Regions from separate parts of the Streptomyces sp. NPDC048269 genome, predicted to be linked through region 1. Evidence: riboswitches for the same ligand, from Rfam matches in the RefSeq annotation. Region 1 holds a riboswitch; each other region holds the start of a gene.

Region 1 (4,352 bases):
TGGTGGGCGTCTCCAGGAACAGGTTCAGCGACTGCGACTGGTCGAGGAACGGCGTACGGGCCGCCGCCATGTCGATCAGGCCGCGCTGCGGGATCTCCCACGCCGTGCGGTACAGCTCGCGCACCTCGGCCGGGATCCAGCCGAAGCCCTGCACCGAGCCGCTCGACTCGCGCAGCGCCTCGCGGGTCTGCGCGTCCCACACGCCGAGCTGCTTGAGCTCCTCCACCAGGTAGCCGTTGACCTGGAGGAACTCACCGCTGAGGGTCTCGCGCTTGAACAGGTTGGAGACCTGGGGCTCGATGCACTCGTACACGCCCGCGATCGAGGCGATCGTCGCCGTCGGGGCGATGGCGAGGAGCAGCGAGTTGCGCATGCCGGTCTTGGCGACCCGGGCGCGCAGCGCGTCCCAGCGCTCCGGCCAGTTCAGCTCGACGTCGTAGTGATCGGGATGCAGGACGCCGCGGGCGGTGCGGGTCTGCTCCCACGCGGGCAGCGGGCCGCTGCGCTCGGCGAGGTCGCAGGAGGCCTCGTACGCGGCCAGCATGATCCGCTCGGAGAGCTTGGTGGACAGGGCCTTCGCCTCGGGGGAGTCGAAGGGCATCCGCAGCTTGAAGAACACGTCCTGGAGGCCCATGGCGCCCAGACCCACCGGGCGCCAGCGGGCGTTGGAGCGGCCGGCCTGCTCGGTCGGGTAGAAGTTGATGTCCACCACGCGGTCGAGGAAGGTCACGGCGGTGCGGACGGTCTCGTCCAGCCGCTCCCAGTCGATCCCGCGACCGTCGGCCGTGTCGATGACGAAGGCGCCCATGTTGACCGAGCCGAGGTTGCAGACGGCCGTCTCGCCGTCGTTGGTGACCTCGATGATCTCGGTGCACAGGTTCGAGGAGTGGACGACCGAGCCCGGCTCGGCGGTCTGGTTCGCCGTGCGGTTGGAGGCGTCCTTGAAGGTCATCCAGCCCTGGCCGGTCTGCGCGAGGGTGCGCATCATCCGGCCGTACAGGTCGCGGGCGGGCATGGTCTTGCGGGCCAGGCCCGACTCCTCGGCCTTGCGGTAGGCGGCGTCGAACTCGTCGCCCCACAGGTCGACCAGCTCGGGCACGTCGGCCGGGGAGAACAGCGACCAGTCGGCGTCGGCGTTCACGCGGCGCATGAACTCGTCCGGGACCCAGTGGGCGAGGTTCAGGTTGTGCGTACGGCGCTGGTCCTCACCGGTGTTGTCGCGGAGCTCCAGGAACTCCTCGATGTCCGCGTGCCAGGTCTCCAGGTAGACGGCGGCGGCGCCCTTGCGGCGGCCGCCCTGGTTCACGGCGGCGACGGACGCGTCGAGGGTCTTCAGGAACGGCACGATGCCGTTGGAGTGGCCGTTGGTGCCGCGGATCAGCGAACCGCGGGCGCGGATGCGGGAGTACGACAGACCGATGCCGCCGGCGTGCTTGGAGAGGCGGGCGACCTGGTGGTAGCGGTCGTAGATCGAGTCGAGCTCGTCCAGCGGGGAGTCCAGCAGGTAGCAGGAGGACATCTGCGGGTGCCGGGTTCCGGAGTTGAAGAGCGTGGGGGAGGACGGCAGGTAGTCGAGGCGGCTCATCAGCCGGTACAGCGAGGCCACTTCCTCGACCGCGCGCATGCTCTCGTCCTCCGCGAGGCCGCAGGCCACGCGCAGCATGAAGAACTGCGGGGTCTCCACGACCTGACGGGTGATCGGGTGGCGCAGCAGGTAGCGGCTGTGCAGGGTGCGCAGGCCGAAGAAGCCGAAGCGGTCGTCGGCGCCCTCGGCGAGGGCGTGCTCCACGAGGGCGTCCAGGCGGCTCGCGTGGATGCGCACGAACTCGGCGGTGCGGTCGGCGATGAGCCCCTCGCGGTGCCCGACCGCGACGGACTCGGAGAAGGAGGTCGCGCCCTGGCCCGCGGCCTCGTCACGGACGGCGAGGGTCAGCAGCCGTGCGGCGAGGCGGGAGTACGCCGGGTCCTCGGAGATGAGCCCCGCGGCGGCCTCGGTGGCCAGCCCGCGCAGTTCGGCCTCGTCGGCGGCCAAGCTGCGGCCGCGCAGCGCGGCGGCGGCCACCCGTCCGGGGTCGGTGTCGGGGAGGTCGGCCGTCAGCTCGGTGAGGGTACGCAGCAGCGTGGCCCCCGGGCCCTCGGTGTTGTCGCCAGAAATGGACTCGGCGCGCGGTGCGGAAGGCGCGATGGTCACGGCGGGAGCTCTCCCTCGCTCGGCCCGGTCATCGGCGGGGCGGGGCGCGGGCGGGCGCATGCGGGCGTGGCAGTAACGCGTACACCGCATGGCGTCCACCGGCCCAACCGCGAGGCCCGGACGTATCGGCACCCGGTTCGGTCGAGCCGGGCGCGCTGTCGGCAGGTCCTCGGACTCGCGGATGCACCGATCGGTGCACTTCATACCGTTGCGGGACAGTTCCGGATTCGCACCGGATTCCCCTGCGGCGACAGCAGGCATGAGCATACATGTGGGGGCGGTCGGATGCGGCAGCCCCCACATGTTGTGTCCACGCGGCTACAGCTTCAACTCGTAAGTGAGCAGCCTCAAGCCCTCGATCGGCGCCCAGTCCCGCTCGGGCGTGCGTACGAAACCCAGCCGCGCGTAGATCCGGTGGGCGCCGGCCATGCTGTGCTGGGTGGAGAGCACCAGTCCCGTCACGCCCTCGATGGCCCGGGCCCGCTCGACACACGCCCGCACCAGCGCCTCGCCGGCGCCCTGCCCGCGCGCCTCGTGGGCCACGGCGAGCATCCGGAACTCGGCCTCGTCCGGGCCGGCGATGTCGGCCAGCGGGCTGCCGGGCGCGGCGAAGGTCACTCCGCCCAGGACCCGGCCGTCCTGTTCGGCGACCAGCACTTCGGCCTGGGCGGCGCGGCCGGCCACGTCGCGCAGCACGTGCAGGTACTCGTCGTCCTCGTTGAAGTCCAGGTGCCCGTCGGCGAGGTAGGCCCGGGCGGTGATCTCGCCCAGGTCCGCGTAGTCGGCGGGCCGCACCGGCCTGATCGTGATGTCCATGCCGTCGAGTGTGCCGCAGGCGTGCCGAAGGGCCCCACCCGTTTCGGGCGGGGCCCCTCGGCTGCCCTCAGCAGCAGCGGAAGCCCTCGCGGGGGTCCGCCTCGCGCGCGTCCGTACGGGCCCGCTCGAACTCCCGGCGCGTCGGGACCGGCGCGTCCGGGTCGTGGGAGCGGGCGTGGGCCACGTACCGGTCGTACGCCGCTTCGCCCGAGAACTCCCGTACGTAGAACCGGACCCGCGCCAGCGCGCCGCGCAGGCCCGCACGGCCGCTCATGACGCTGCTCACGAGGCCGCTCATGACGCCGCTCATGAGGACAGCGGCTCCTTGACCCGGCCGCCGCCCGAGTCGAGGCCGGAAGCGGCGAGCTCCGCCCTCTCCTCGGCGGTCGGGATCAGCCCCGCCGGGGCGATGATCTTCGACTCGGTCCACGGGACCTCGGAGAGCTTCACGGACTCCGGGCTGCTGATGGCCTTGAAGCAGGTCCGGGCCGCGTCCGCCAGCACGATGACGATCAGGATCGCGAACAGCGCCGACAGCGCACCGTCCACCGTGGCGTTGGTGACGACGGTGTGCATGTCGCCCATGTTCTTGGCGGGAGGCAGGACCTTGCCCGCGTCGATGCCGGTCTGGTACTTGTCGCGCTGCGCGAAGAACCCGATCTTCACGTCGTCCGAGAAGATCTTCTGGTAGCTCGCGGTGAGCGTGACGGCCACGTCCCACGCCAGCGGAACACCGGTGACCCAGGCCCACTTCAGCCGGCCGGACTTGACCAGCAGCGTGGTGCAGACGGCCAGGGCGACCGCCGCGAGCAGCTGGTTCGCGATGCCGAACAACGGGAAGAGCTGGTTGATGCCGCCCAGCGGGTCCTTGACGCCGACCCACAGGAAGTAGCCCCAGCCGCCGACGACGATCGCGCTCGCCAGCCAGACGCCCGGCTTCCAGCTCACGTTCCGGAAGGACTTGTGCACGTTGCCGAGGGTGTCCTGGAGCATGAACCGGCCGACGCGGGTGCCCGCGTCTACCGTCGTCAGGATGAACAACGCCTCGAACATGATGGCGAAGTGGTACCAGAAGGCCTTCATCCCGGCGCCGCCGATGACGGCCGAGAAGATCTCCGACATTCCGAGTGCGAATGTCGGCGCGCCGCCCGTGCGGGACAGCAGGCTGGTCTCCTCGACGTCCTTCGCGGCCTGCGCGAGGGCGTCCGGGGAGATGGCGAAGCCGAAGTTGGTCACCGCCGCCGAGGCGGTCTCGACCGTGGTGCCGATGACTCCGCCGGGGGAGTTCACGGCGAAGAACAGACCGGGATCGATGATCGAGGCGGCGATCATCGCCATGACGGCG
Region 2 (4,352 bases), on a different contig from region 1:
AGCCCTCCGGGGCGTGGTTCACGCACATGCCCGAGCCGATGCAGACCCCCCGGTCCACCTCGACCTGCCAGCGGTCGCCCATCAGGCACCCGCCTCATAGCCCGCCGGCAGGTGGATCATCTTGTGCTCCAGGTACTCGCTCAGGCCCTCCGGCCCGAACTCCCGGCCCACGCCGCTGTTCTTGTAGCCGCCGAACGGGCCGAGCATGTCCAGGCTGAAGGTGTTCACGTTGAAGGTGCCCGTCCGGACCCGGCGCGCGAAGTCGACACCGTGCTCGACGTCGGCCGTCCAGACGCTGCCGCTCAGGCCGAACTCGGAGTCGTTGGCCACCCGTACCGCCTCCGCCTCGTCCCCGTACGGGATCAGGCAGACGACCGGGCCGAAGATTTCCTCGCGGGCGATCCGCATGGAGTTGTCCACCTCGCCGAAGAGGGTGGGCTCCACGTACCAGCCCCGCTCCAGGCCCGCCGGGCGGCCGCCGCCCGACAGGACCTTCGCGCCCTCCTCCTGGCCGATGCGGATGTAGTCCAGCGACCGCTGCTGCTGCCGCTGGGCGACGAGAGGGCCGAGCTGGGTCGCGGGGTCCAGCGGGTCGCCGACCACCAGGGCCCCGGCCGCGGCCGCGAGGGCCTCGGCCACCTCCTCGTACCGGCTGCGCGGCGCGAGCACGCGGGTCTGGGCCACGCACGCCTGGCCGTTGTTCATCCAGGCCGCGGGCACGATCCCGGCGACGGTGGTGTCCAGATCGGCGTCCGGCAGGATCACGGCGGCCGACTTGCCGCCGAGTTCGAGGGTGACGCGGGTCAGGTTGCGCGCCGCGACCTCCATCACGCGCTTGCCGGCGGCGACCGAGCCGGTGAAGGCGACCTTGTCGATGCCGGGGTGGCCGACCAGGTACTCGCTGACCTCCCGGTCGGCGGGCAGGATCGACAGCACTCCCTCCGGCACCCCGGCCTCGCGCGCGATGTCGGCGAGGATGTACGAGTCGAGCGGGGACTCCGGGGACGGCTTGAGGATCACCGTCGAGCCGGTGAGCAGCGCGGGCGCGAGCTTGGCGGCGGCCACGAACTGCGGCACGTTCCACGGGATGACGGCCGCGACGACCCCGACCGGTTCGCGGCGCACCAGGATCGGGCCGAGGACGCCCTGACGGTGCTCCTCGTACGGATAGGCGCGCGCGACGGTGATCGCGGCGTCATAGACCATCATCGGGCCGAGCGCCTGGGCGAGCACGCTCCAGGAGTACGGGGATCCGTTCTGGGAGCTGATCGAACGGGCGATCTCCTCGTGCCGGACGGCTATGGCGTCCTTGATCCGGGAGACGACGGCGACGCGTTCGTCGAGCGACATCCGCGGCCAGGGCCCCTCGTCGAACGCCTTGCGCGCGGCGGCGACCGCCCGGTCGACGTCTGCCTTCGAGGCGTGCGGCACGGAGCCGATGACCTGCTCGGTGTGGGGGGAGACGACCTGGATCGTGTCGCTGCCCAGCGGATCCGTCCACTCCCCGCCGATGAACAGTTGTCCGTGTTCCACGAGCTCGGTCATGGCTGATGCCTCCTGCGGCTTGGCGTTCCAGAACTGATACCAGTTCTAGTTAGAGGAGTCCACGGCCAGGGCGGAACGGCCCGGAAGATCGAACGACTAGTCAGAAAGCGCTGGAGGTGGTCGACTTGGGCTACTACTGAAACAAGTTCTCGTTCGGCTTCCCGTGCGGAACCACGCTCGGTTCGGTTCGGTTCGGTTCGGTTTGGCTCGTCGGCTCGGCTCAGGGACTGGGGGTCTCATGTCAGAGGACACACCACAGGACACGTCACAGGTGACCGACCACGGCGGAGGAGTGTGGGCGATCAAGGTCCCCATCCCTGACAACCCCCTCGGGCACACCCTCGTCCACGTCCTCGACACCGACCGCGGCCCGGTCCTCGTCGACACCGGCTGGGACGACCCCGAATCCTGGGACGCCCTCGTCGCCGGCCTCGCCGCGCTCGGCATCGCCCTCGCCGACGTCCACGGCGTCGTCATCACCCACCATCACCCCGACCACCACGGCCTGTCCGGCCAGGTCCGCGCCGTGTCCGGTGCCTGGATCGCCATGCACGCCGCCGACACCGAGGTCGTCGTACGGACCCGGTCCGCCGAGCCGGGCGTCTGGTTCGACTACATGAGCGAGAAGCTCGCGGCCGCCGGAGCCCCCGAGGAGCACATCGCCCCGCTGCGCGCCGCCCGCGCGGGCGGCCGCATGCGGACGCTGCCCGGCCTGCACGCCGCCGTCCCCGACCGGGAGATCGTCCCCGCCGAGCTGCTCCCCCTCGCCGGACGCCGGCTGCGCGCGATCTGGACTCCCGGGCACACCCCCGGGCACGTCTGCCTGCACCTGGAGGAACAGCACCCGGCGAACCTCCCCGGCAACGGCCGCCTCTTCTCCGGCGACCACCTGCTGCCCGGTATCTCCCCCCACATCGGCCTGTACGAGACCCCGGAGGACACCCGCGTCACCGACCCCCTCGGGGACTACCTCGACTCCCTCGAACGCATCGGACGCCTGGGCCCGGCCGAGGTGCTCCCGGCCCACCAGCACGCCTTCACCGACGCCCCCGCCCGCGTTCGGGAACTCCTCGAGCACCACGAGGAACGGCTCACCGGGCTGTGGGCGCTGCTCGCCGAGCCACTGACCCCGTGGGCGCTGGCGGAGCGGATGGAGTGGAACCGGCCCTGGGAGCAGATCCCGTACGGCTCCCGCAACATCGCCGTCTCCGAGGCGGAGGCCCACCTGCGGCGGCTGGTGAAGCAGGGCCGCGCGGAGGTGGTCCCGGGCACCGACCCGGTGACCTACCGGGCGCTGTAACGGGTACGGCGTCGCGGCCGGAGCGGGCTCGGGGCGGGCAGCGCCCCCGGGCGCGCGGGTTACGGGCCGGTAGAGTGAATCCGTCGTCCACACCTCTGTACGGGGGGAAGCCGGTGCGAATCCGGCGCTGACCCGCAACCGTGACCCGCCCTCGGCACCGCCGCGGCGGGGAGCCGGAATGCCCCGTACCGGAAGTGCGCGGCTCGTGCCGCCGGGCCCCCGGCGGCCGGCACCGTCGAGGTAAACGGAGCCGGAGCCCGGTGCCTGAGCGTGCCTGCCTCCAGCTCCCCAGCACGAGAGGCATCCGCCCCATGAACGTCCGCCGCAGCGCCGCCGCGCTCGCCGCCTCCGCCGTGCTCTGCGTGGGCGCCGCCCCCGCAGCCCTCGCCGACACCGCCCCGCCCGCCTCGCCCTCCGCGCCGCCGGTCATCCCCTCCGGGCTCTACGGCAAGAAGGACCCGATGTACGACGGCGTGTGGCGGCAGTCGTTCGCGCTGCTCGCACTGCACACGGTGGGCGTCAAGCCCGCCGGGCAGGCCGTGGACTGGCTGACCGGCCAGCAGTGCCCGAACGGCTCCTTCCCCTCCTTCCGCGCGGACACCGCCAAGGCGTGCGACGCCTCGACGTACATCGACTCCAACGCCACCGCGGCCGCCGTGCAGGCGCTGGCCGCGCTCGGCGGCCACGACGAGACGGTGAAGAAGGCCGTCGGGTGGCTGAAGTCCGTACAGAACGAGGACGGCGGCTGGAGCAGCAACCCCGGCGGCGCCATGGACAGCGGTACGGACGCGAACTCGACCGGCATCGTGATCAGCGCCCTGGCGGCGGCCGGTGAGAAGCCGGCCGAGGTCAAGTCGAAGGCGGGGAAGTCGCCCTACGAGGCGCTGCTCACCTTCCAGCTGGGCTGCTCCGCCGAGCCTGCCGCCGACCGGGGCGCCTTCGCGTTCCAGCCGGTCGACGGCAAGCTGCTCGCCAACGCCGACGCCACGGCCGCCGCGGCGCTGGCCGGACTCGGCACGGGCGCGGCCGTTCCGCCCGCCACCACGGACACCCCCGCGACGGCGCTCGCCTGCCCGGCCGGTTCCGCCGACCCGGTGGCCGCCGCCCAGGGCGCGGCCGGCTACCTGGCCGAGGCCCTCGAGAAGGACGGCCACCTCACGGCCTCGACCCCGGGCTCGGACCAGCCGACCCCGGACACCGGCAACACCGCCGACGCGGTGATCGCCCTGGCCGCGGCCGGGCACAAGCAGTCGGCGGCGGGTGCGCTGGAGTGGCTCAAGGCCAACTCGGCGCAGTGGTCGAAGGACAACCCTGCGGCCCTCGGCACGCTGATCCTGGCCGCGCACGCGACGGGCACCGACCCGAAGTCCTTCGGCGGCACCGACCTGGTGTCGGCGCTGAACGCGACGGGCCCGGCCCCGCAGGGCACGGACACCTCCGCGACCACGGTGGACAGTGACGAGGACAAGCCCTCGGGCGGCCAGAGCATCTGGTGGATCATCGGTGC
Region 3 (4,352 bases), on a different contig from region 1:
GGCGGGGACGGGCCGAGGCGAACCTGGAACGCGCTCGCGGGCGCACCAGCCTGCAGGCACTCGACAAGCTCACCGAGGTCCGGAACGGCCGTCGGCGCATCATCGACGACCCCCCTCTGCTGGAGCCCGTCGGCGAACGCGCGACACGGGCCGTCGACAAGATCTTCAGCGAGTACCGCAGCACTCTCCCCGAGGAACGCCGCCTCCTGCTGGACCGCTACCGGTTCGTGGACGCGGCCCGGAAGGTCGTCGGCGTGGGAAGCGTGGGCACGCGCTGCTTCATCATCCTGCTGACCGGCCGCGACGCGCAGGACCCGCTCTTCCTCCAGCTCAAGGAGGCCGTGCCGTCGGTGCTGGAGGATCACCTGCCGGCCGACGGCCACGCTCATCACGGCCACCGGGTGGTCGCGGGGCAGCGGCTGATGCAGGCCACCGGCGACATCTTCCTCGGCTGGACGAGCGGACCGGAGGGGCGCCACTTCTACTGCCGTCAGCTGCGCGACATGAAGGGATCGGCGGTGGTCGAGACCATGGGCCCGGCCGTGCTCCGCCAGTACGCGGAACTGTGCGGCACGGCACTGGCCCGCGCCCACGCCCGCTCCGGCGACCGCATCGCCATCGCCGGTTACCTCGGCAAGGCCGACGCCTTCGACCGGGCCGTCGCCGACTTCGCGCTCCACTACGCCGACCAGACCGTCTCCGACCACGCCGCGCTCACCGCCGCCGTCTCCGGCGGCGACATCATCGCCACCTCCGGCGTCTGAACGGGACCCCGCTCACGGCTGCTCCGGCTTCTCGGACGGCGCGTCGGAGGACTCGTCGGACGGCTCCTCGGACGGCTCTTCGGACAGCTCGTCCGACAGCTCCTCGGACGGCTTGCTGGACGGCCGGAAGCTGGAGATCCTCCCCCGGGTGGTGTGCCAGCGCTCCCTCATCTGGCTGACCACGCTGTCCCATTCACGGCGGACCTCGTCATCGGGCGGCCGCTCGCCCTGACGGATGCGGCCGAGTTCATCACGCACCTCCCGTCCGAGCGCCGCCGACCCCACCACGACCAGCACGATGCCGAAGAACGCCGAGAGCATCGCGAAGACCACGCCCATCGCGCCGTAACGGTCGGCGTAGGAGTTGAACAGACGCGGCAGGTAGAAGTCCGCGCCCACGCCATAGAGCGCCATCAGGACGGACACGATGACACCGAACGGCAGGAGATCGCTCCAGGCGATCCTCTTCGCCGACAGGATCCAGCCACCCCAGACGAGGAAGAGCCCGCTCAGCGACGCTTCGAGCAGGTTCACCGCCAGCGTGAGGTGCCCCCGGCCGGCGACGGCGAAGAGCCAGCCGCTCACGGGCACGTAGATCACGAAGGCCAGGACCCACTTCGCGTCATTGACCGTGTTGCGCATGCTCAGGGGCTTGAGCTGCCAGGTCTGCTCGAACAACCGCTGCACCGCCCGCGCGAAGCTCAGCATGGAGATCAGCAGGAACAGGGCCCCGAGGACGCCGACGCTCGTGTCGGCGGTCGAGGAGAAGACGTCCCGCACGGCATCGGCTCCGGCCCCTGTGAGGCCGTACCGGTCGATGATCCGGTCCGCAACGTCCTGACCGCCGATGTCGGCCAGCACGGCACCGAAGAGGATCGCGAGGGAGACCATCGCGGTCAGCATGCTGGAAGCCAGCGCCATCGAGCGATCGAACCCCGCGATTCTCTGGAACCGGTTCACCACGCGGAGCGCGAATGCCGGACGCAGCCAGAACGTCAGCGTTCTCGTGAATCGCTCGCGATCGATCTGAGCCGCCCTCCCCTCCGTGGATCTCGGTGGTCCGTGACCGGGCGCCTGCCGGGCCGTGTCTCACCTGTGTTCGGGGTTCTCGAAGTCGAAGCGGCACCCCGCGTCCCACTCCGACCGCTGGTTGCCGTGGGCGGGGACGCCACCGGCGTCCTTCAGCATCCTCGCCAGGTGGAGCATGTTCCAGGTCATGAAGGTCGTGTTGCGGTTGGTGAAGTCGTTCTCCGGGCCGCCGGAACCGGGGTCGAGGTAGGAGGGACCGGGGCCGGCCTCCCCCACCCAGCCCGCGTCCGCCTGCGGCGGGATCACGTATCCCAGGTGCTGCAGGCTGTACAGCACGTTCATCGCGCAGTGTTTCGCGCCGTCCTCGTTGCCCGTGATCAGACACCCGCCGACCCGGCCGTAGTAGGCGTACTGCCCGGCCTCGTTCAGGATCGACGAACAGGCGTAAAGACGTTCGATGACCTGCTTCATGACCGAGGAGTTGTCACCCAGCCACACCGGCCCGGCCAGCGTCAGCATGTCGGCGGCCATCACCTTGCTGTAGACGACCGGCCACTCGTCCGTCTCCCAGCCGTGCTCGGTCATGTCCGGCCACACGCCCGTGGCGATGTCGAGGTCCACCGCGCGCAGGACCTCGACCTGCACGCCCTGGCGTTCCATGATGCCGCGGCTGCGATCGATCAGGCCCTCCGTGTGGCTGCGTTCCGGCGACCGCTTGAGCGTGCAGTTGATCACCAGGGCCCGCAGATCGCCGTGGGCCGCTCCCGTCTCCGCCATCGTTCTGTCTCCTTCGTGCGGCATGGGCGAGCCGGGCCCGCGGACCGCCCTGGTGGGGCAACGTGTACCGCTCTGCGCCCTCCACTTCACCAGGCCGCACCCCCGTGCGCCCGACGGGCTGGGCCACTCGCCGTACGCCGGGCACCGCCAGGCGGGTGGCGTTCGGAACGGTTTGTTACCACTCCGCGCGGCCGACTAGGGTCAGTGGGCCTTGGTGTTCGGGAAACCGGTGTGAAACCGGTGCGGCCCTCGCCACTGTGATCGGGAAGTCCGGCTCCATTCCTTCGGGAAGCCACTGGGCCCGCGCGGGAAACCGCACGGCCCCGGGAAGGCGGAGTCCGGGCATCAGTACCCGTGAGCCAGGAGACCGGCCGGGGCGCGCTGTCCATCCACGAGGTGCTGGAGAGGTCTTCCCCACTCATGCATATAGCCGAGGGGTTTCTGCCCCCTTTGCACGCGGTCGCCTGGGGCGCCGCGTCCGCTCCCTTTGTCGTACACGGAGTACGCGCCCTCACCCGCGAGGTGAAGGCCCACCCGGAGAGCACGCTGCTGCTCGGAGCGTCCGGAGCGTTCACCTTCGTACTGTCCGCCCTGAAGATCCCTTCTGTGACTGGCAGTTGTTCCCACCCCACCGGTACCGGGCTCGGGGCCATCCTCTTCCGGCCGCCGATCATGGCGGTGCTCGGCACGATCACCCTGCTGTTCCAGGCGCTGCTGCTGGCGCACGGCGGGCTCACCACCCTCGGCGCCAACGTGTTCTCGATGGCGATAGCCGGGCCCTGGGCGGGCTACGGCGTCTACCGGCTGCTGCGGAAGTTCGGCGTGCCGCTGATGGTGACCGTCTTCTTCGGCGCCTTCTTCGCCGATCTGGTCACCTACTGCGTGACCTCCGTCCAGCTGGCCCTGGCCTTCCCGGACGCGAGCAGCGGCTTCGTCGGCTCGCTGGAGAAGTTCGCCGGCATCTTCGCGGTGACGCAGATCCCGCTCGCGGTCAGCGAGGGGCTGCTGACCGTGCTCGTGATGCGGCTGCTGATGCAGTCCAGCACGTCGGACCTGGTCCGGCTCGGCGTCGCGAAGCTCACGGGATCCGGGAAGAAGCAGGAGGCGTCGGCCTGATGACCAGGAACGCGAAGATCAACACCCTGCTGCTGCTCCTGGTGGCGGCGCTGGCCGTACTCCCGCTCGCGCTCGGCCTGGGCGAGGGCAAGGAGGAGCCGTTCGCCGGCGCCGACGCGCAGGCGGAGGCGGCCATCACCGAGCTGAAGCCGGACTACGAGCCCTGGTTCTCGCCGCTGTACGAGCCGCCCTCCGGGGAGATCGAGTCGGCGCTGTTCGCCCTCCAGGCGGCGCTGGGGGCGGGCGTGCTCGCGTACTACTTCGGCGTCCGCAAGGGTCGCCGTCAGGGTGCGGCCGCCGCCGCTGCCGAGGCGGGCCCGCCCACGTCCGCCACGGAGTCGTAGGCGGTGCTGCCGATCGACGCGGCGGCGCACAGCAGTCGCTGGCGCCATCGCCACCCTCTGGAGAAGGCCCTGCTGGGGATCGGACTGACGGTCGCCGCGGTGTGCCTGCCCCCGTGGCCCGGCGGGCCGCTGGTCGCCGCGGCCACCCTCGCCGTGCTCCTCGGCCCCGCCGGGGTGGCCCGGCGGCAACTGTGGCGGGCCTTCCGCATCCCGCTCGGGTTCTGCTTCACCGGGGCGCTGCCGCTGCTGTTCGCCGTCGGGGGGCCGGCCGGCTTCGTCTCGCTGGCCCCGGACGGCCCCCGGCACGCCGTGGAGTTGCTGC

The links. A riboswitch is a leader RNA that binds a small molecule or an ion and turns the genes downstream of it on or off. The one in region 1 is predicted to bind cobalamin.
Region 2: it holds a riboswitch for cobalamin, as region 1 does, so the genes downstream of both, AB0D48_RS20980 (prenyltransferase/squalene oxidase repeat-containing protein) here and AB0D48_RS09485 (ribonucleoside-diphosphate reductase subunit alpha) in region 1, are expected to answer to the same signal.
Region 3: it holds a riboswitch for cobalamin, as region 1 does, so the genes downstream of both, AB0D48_RS32370 (energy-coupling factor ABC transporter permease) here and AB0D48_RS09485 (ribonucleoside-diphosphate reductase subunit alpha) in region 1, are expected to answer to the same signal.

The regions. Positions count from the first base shown of each region.
Region 1 is NZ_JBEZLW010000006.1:157,920-162,271, forward strand. Features, by position in the region: gene AB0D48_RS09485 (ribonucleoside-diphosphate reductase subunit alpha) at 1-2,191, opposite strand, end outside; cobalamin riboswitch at 2,334-2,465, opposite strand; gene AB0D48_RS09490 (GNAT family N-acetyltransferase) at 2,510-3,007, opposite strand; gene AB0D48_RS09495 (YbdD/YjiX family protein) at 3,075-3,281, opposite strand; gene AB0D48_RS09500 (carbon starvation CstA family protein) at 3,314-4,352, opposite strand, start outside.
Region 2 is NZ_JBEZLW010000018.1:66,944-71,295, reverse strand. Features, by position in the region: gene AB0D48_RS20995 (ferredoxin) at 1-82, opposite strand, end outside; gene AB0D48_RS20990 (aldehyde dehydrogenase) at 82-1,545, opposite strand; gene AB0D48_RS20985 (MBL fold metallo-hydrolase) at 1,784-2,845, shown strand; cobalamin riboswitch at 2,915-3,044, shown strand; gene AB0D48_RS20980 (prenyltransferase/squalene oxidase repeat-containing protein) at 3,157-4,352, shown strand, end outside.
Region 3 is NZ_JBEZLW010000051.1:25,605-29,956, reverse strand. Features, by position in the region: gene AB0D48_RS32385 (DUF2252 domain-containing protein) at 1-764, shown strand, start outside; gene AB0D48_RS32380 (hypothetical protein) at 777-1,685, opposite strand; gene AB0D48_RS32375 (flavodoxin family protein) at 1,854-2,570, opposite strand; cobalamin riboswitch at 2,742-2,961, shown strand; gene AB0D48_RS32370 (energy-coupling factor ABC transporter permease) at 2,991-3,686, shown strand; gene AB0D48_RS32365 (energy-coupling factor ABC transporter substrate-binding protein) at 3,686-4,030, shown strand; gene cbiQ (cobalt ECF transporter T component CbiQ) at 4,034-4,352, shown strand, end outside.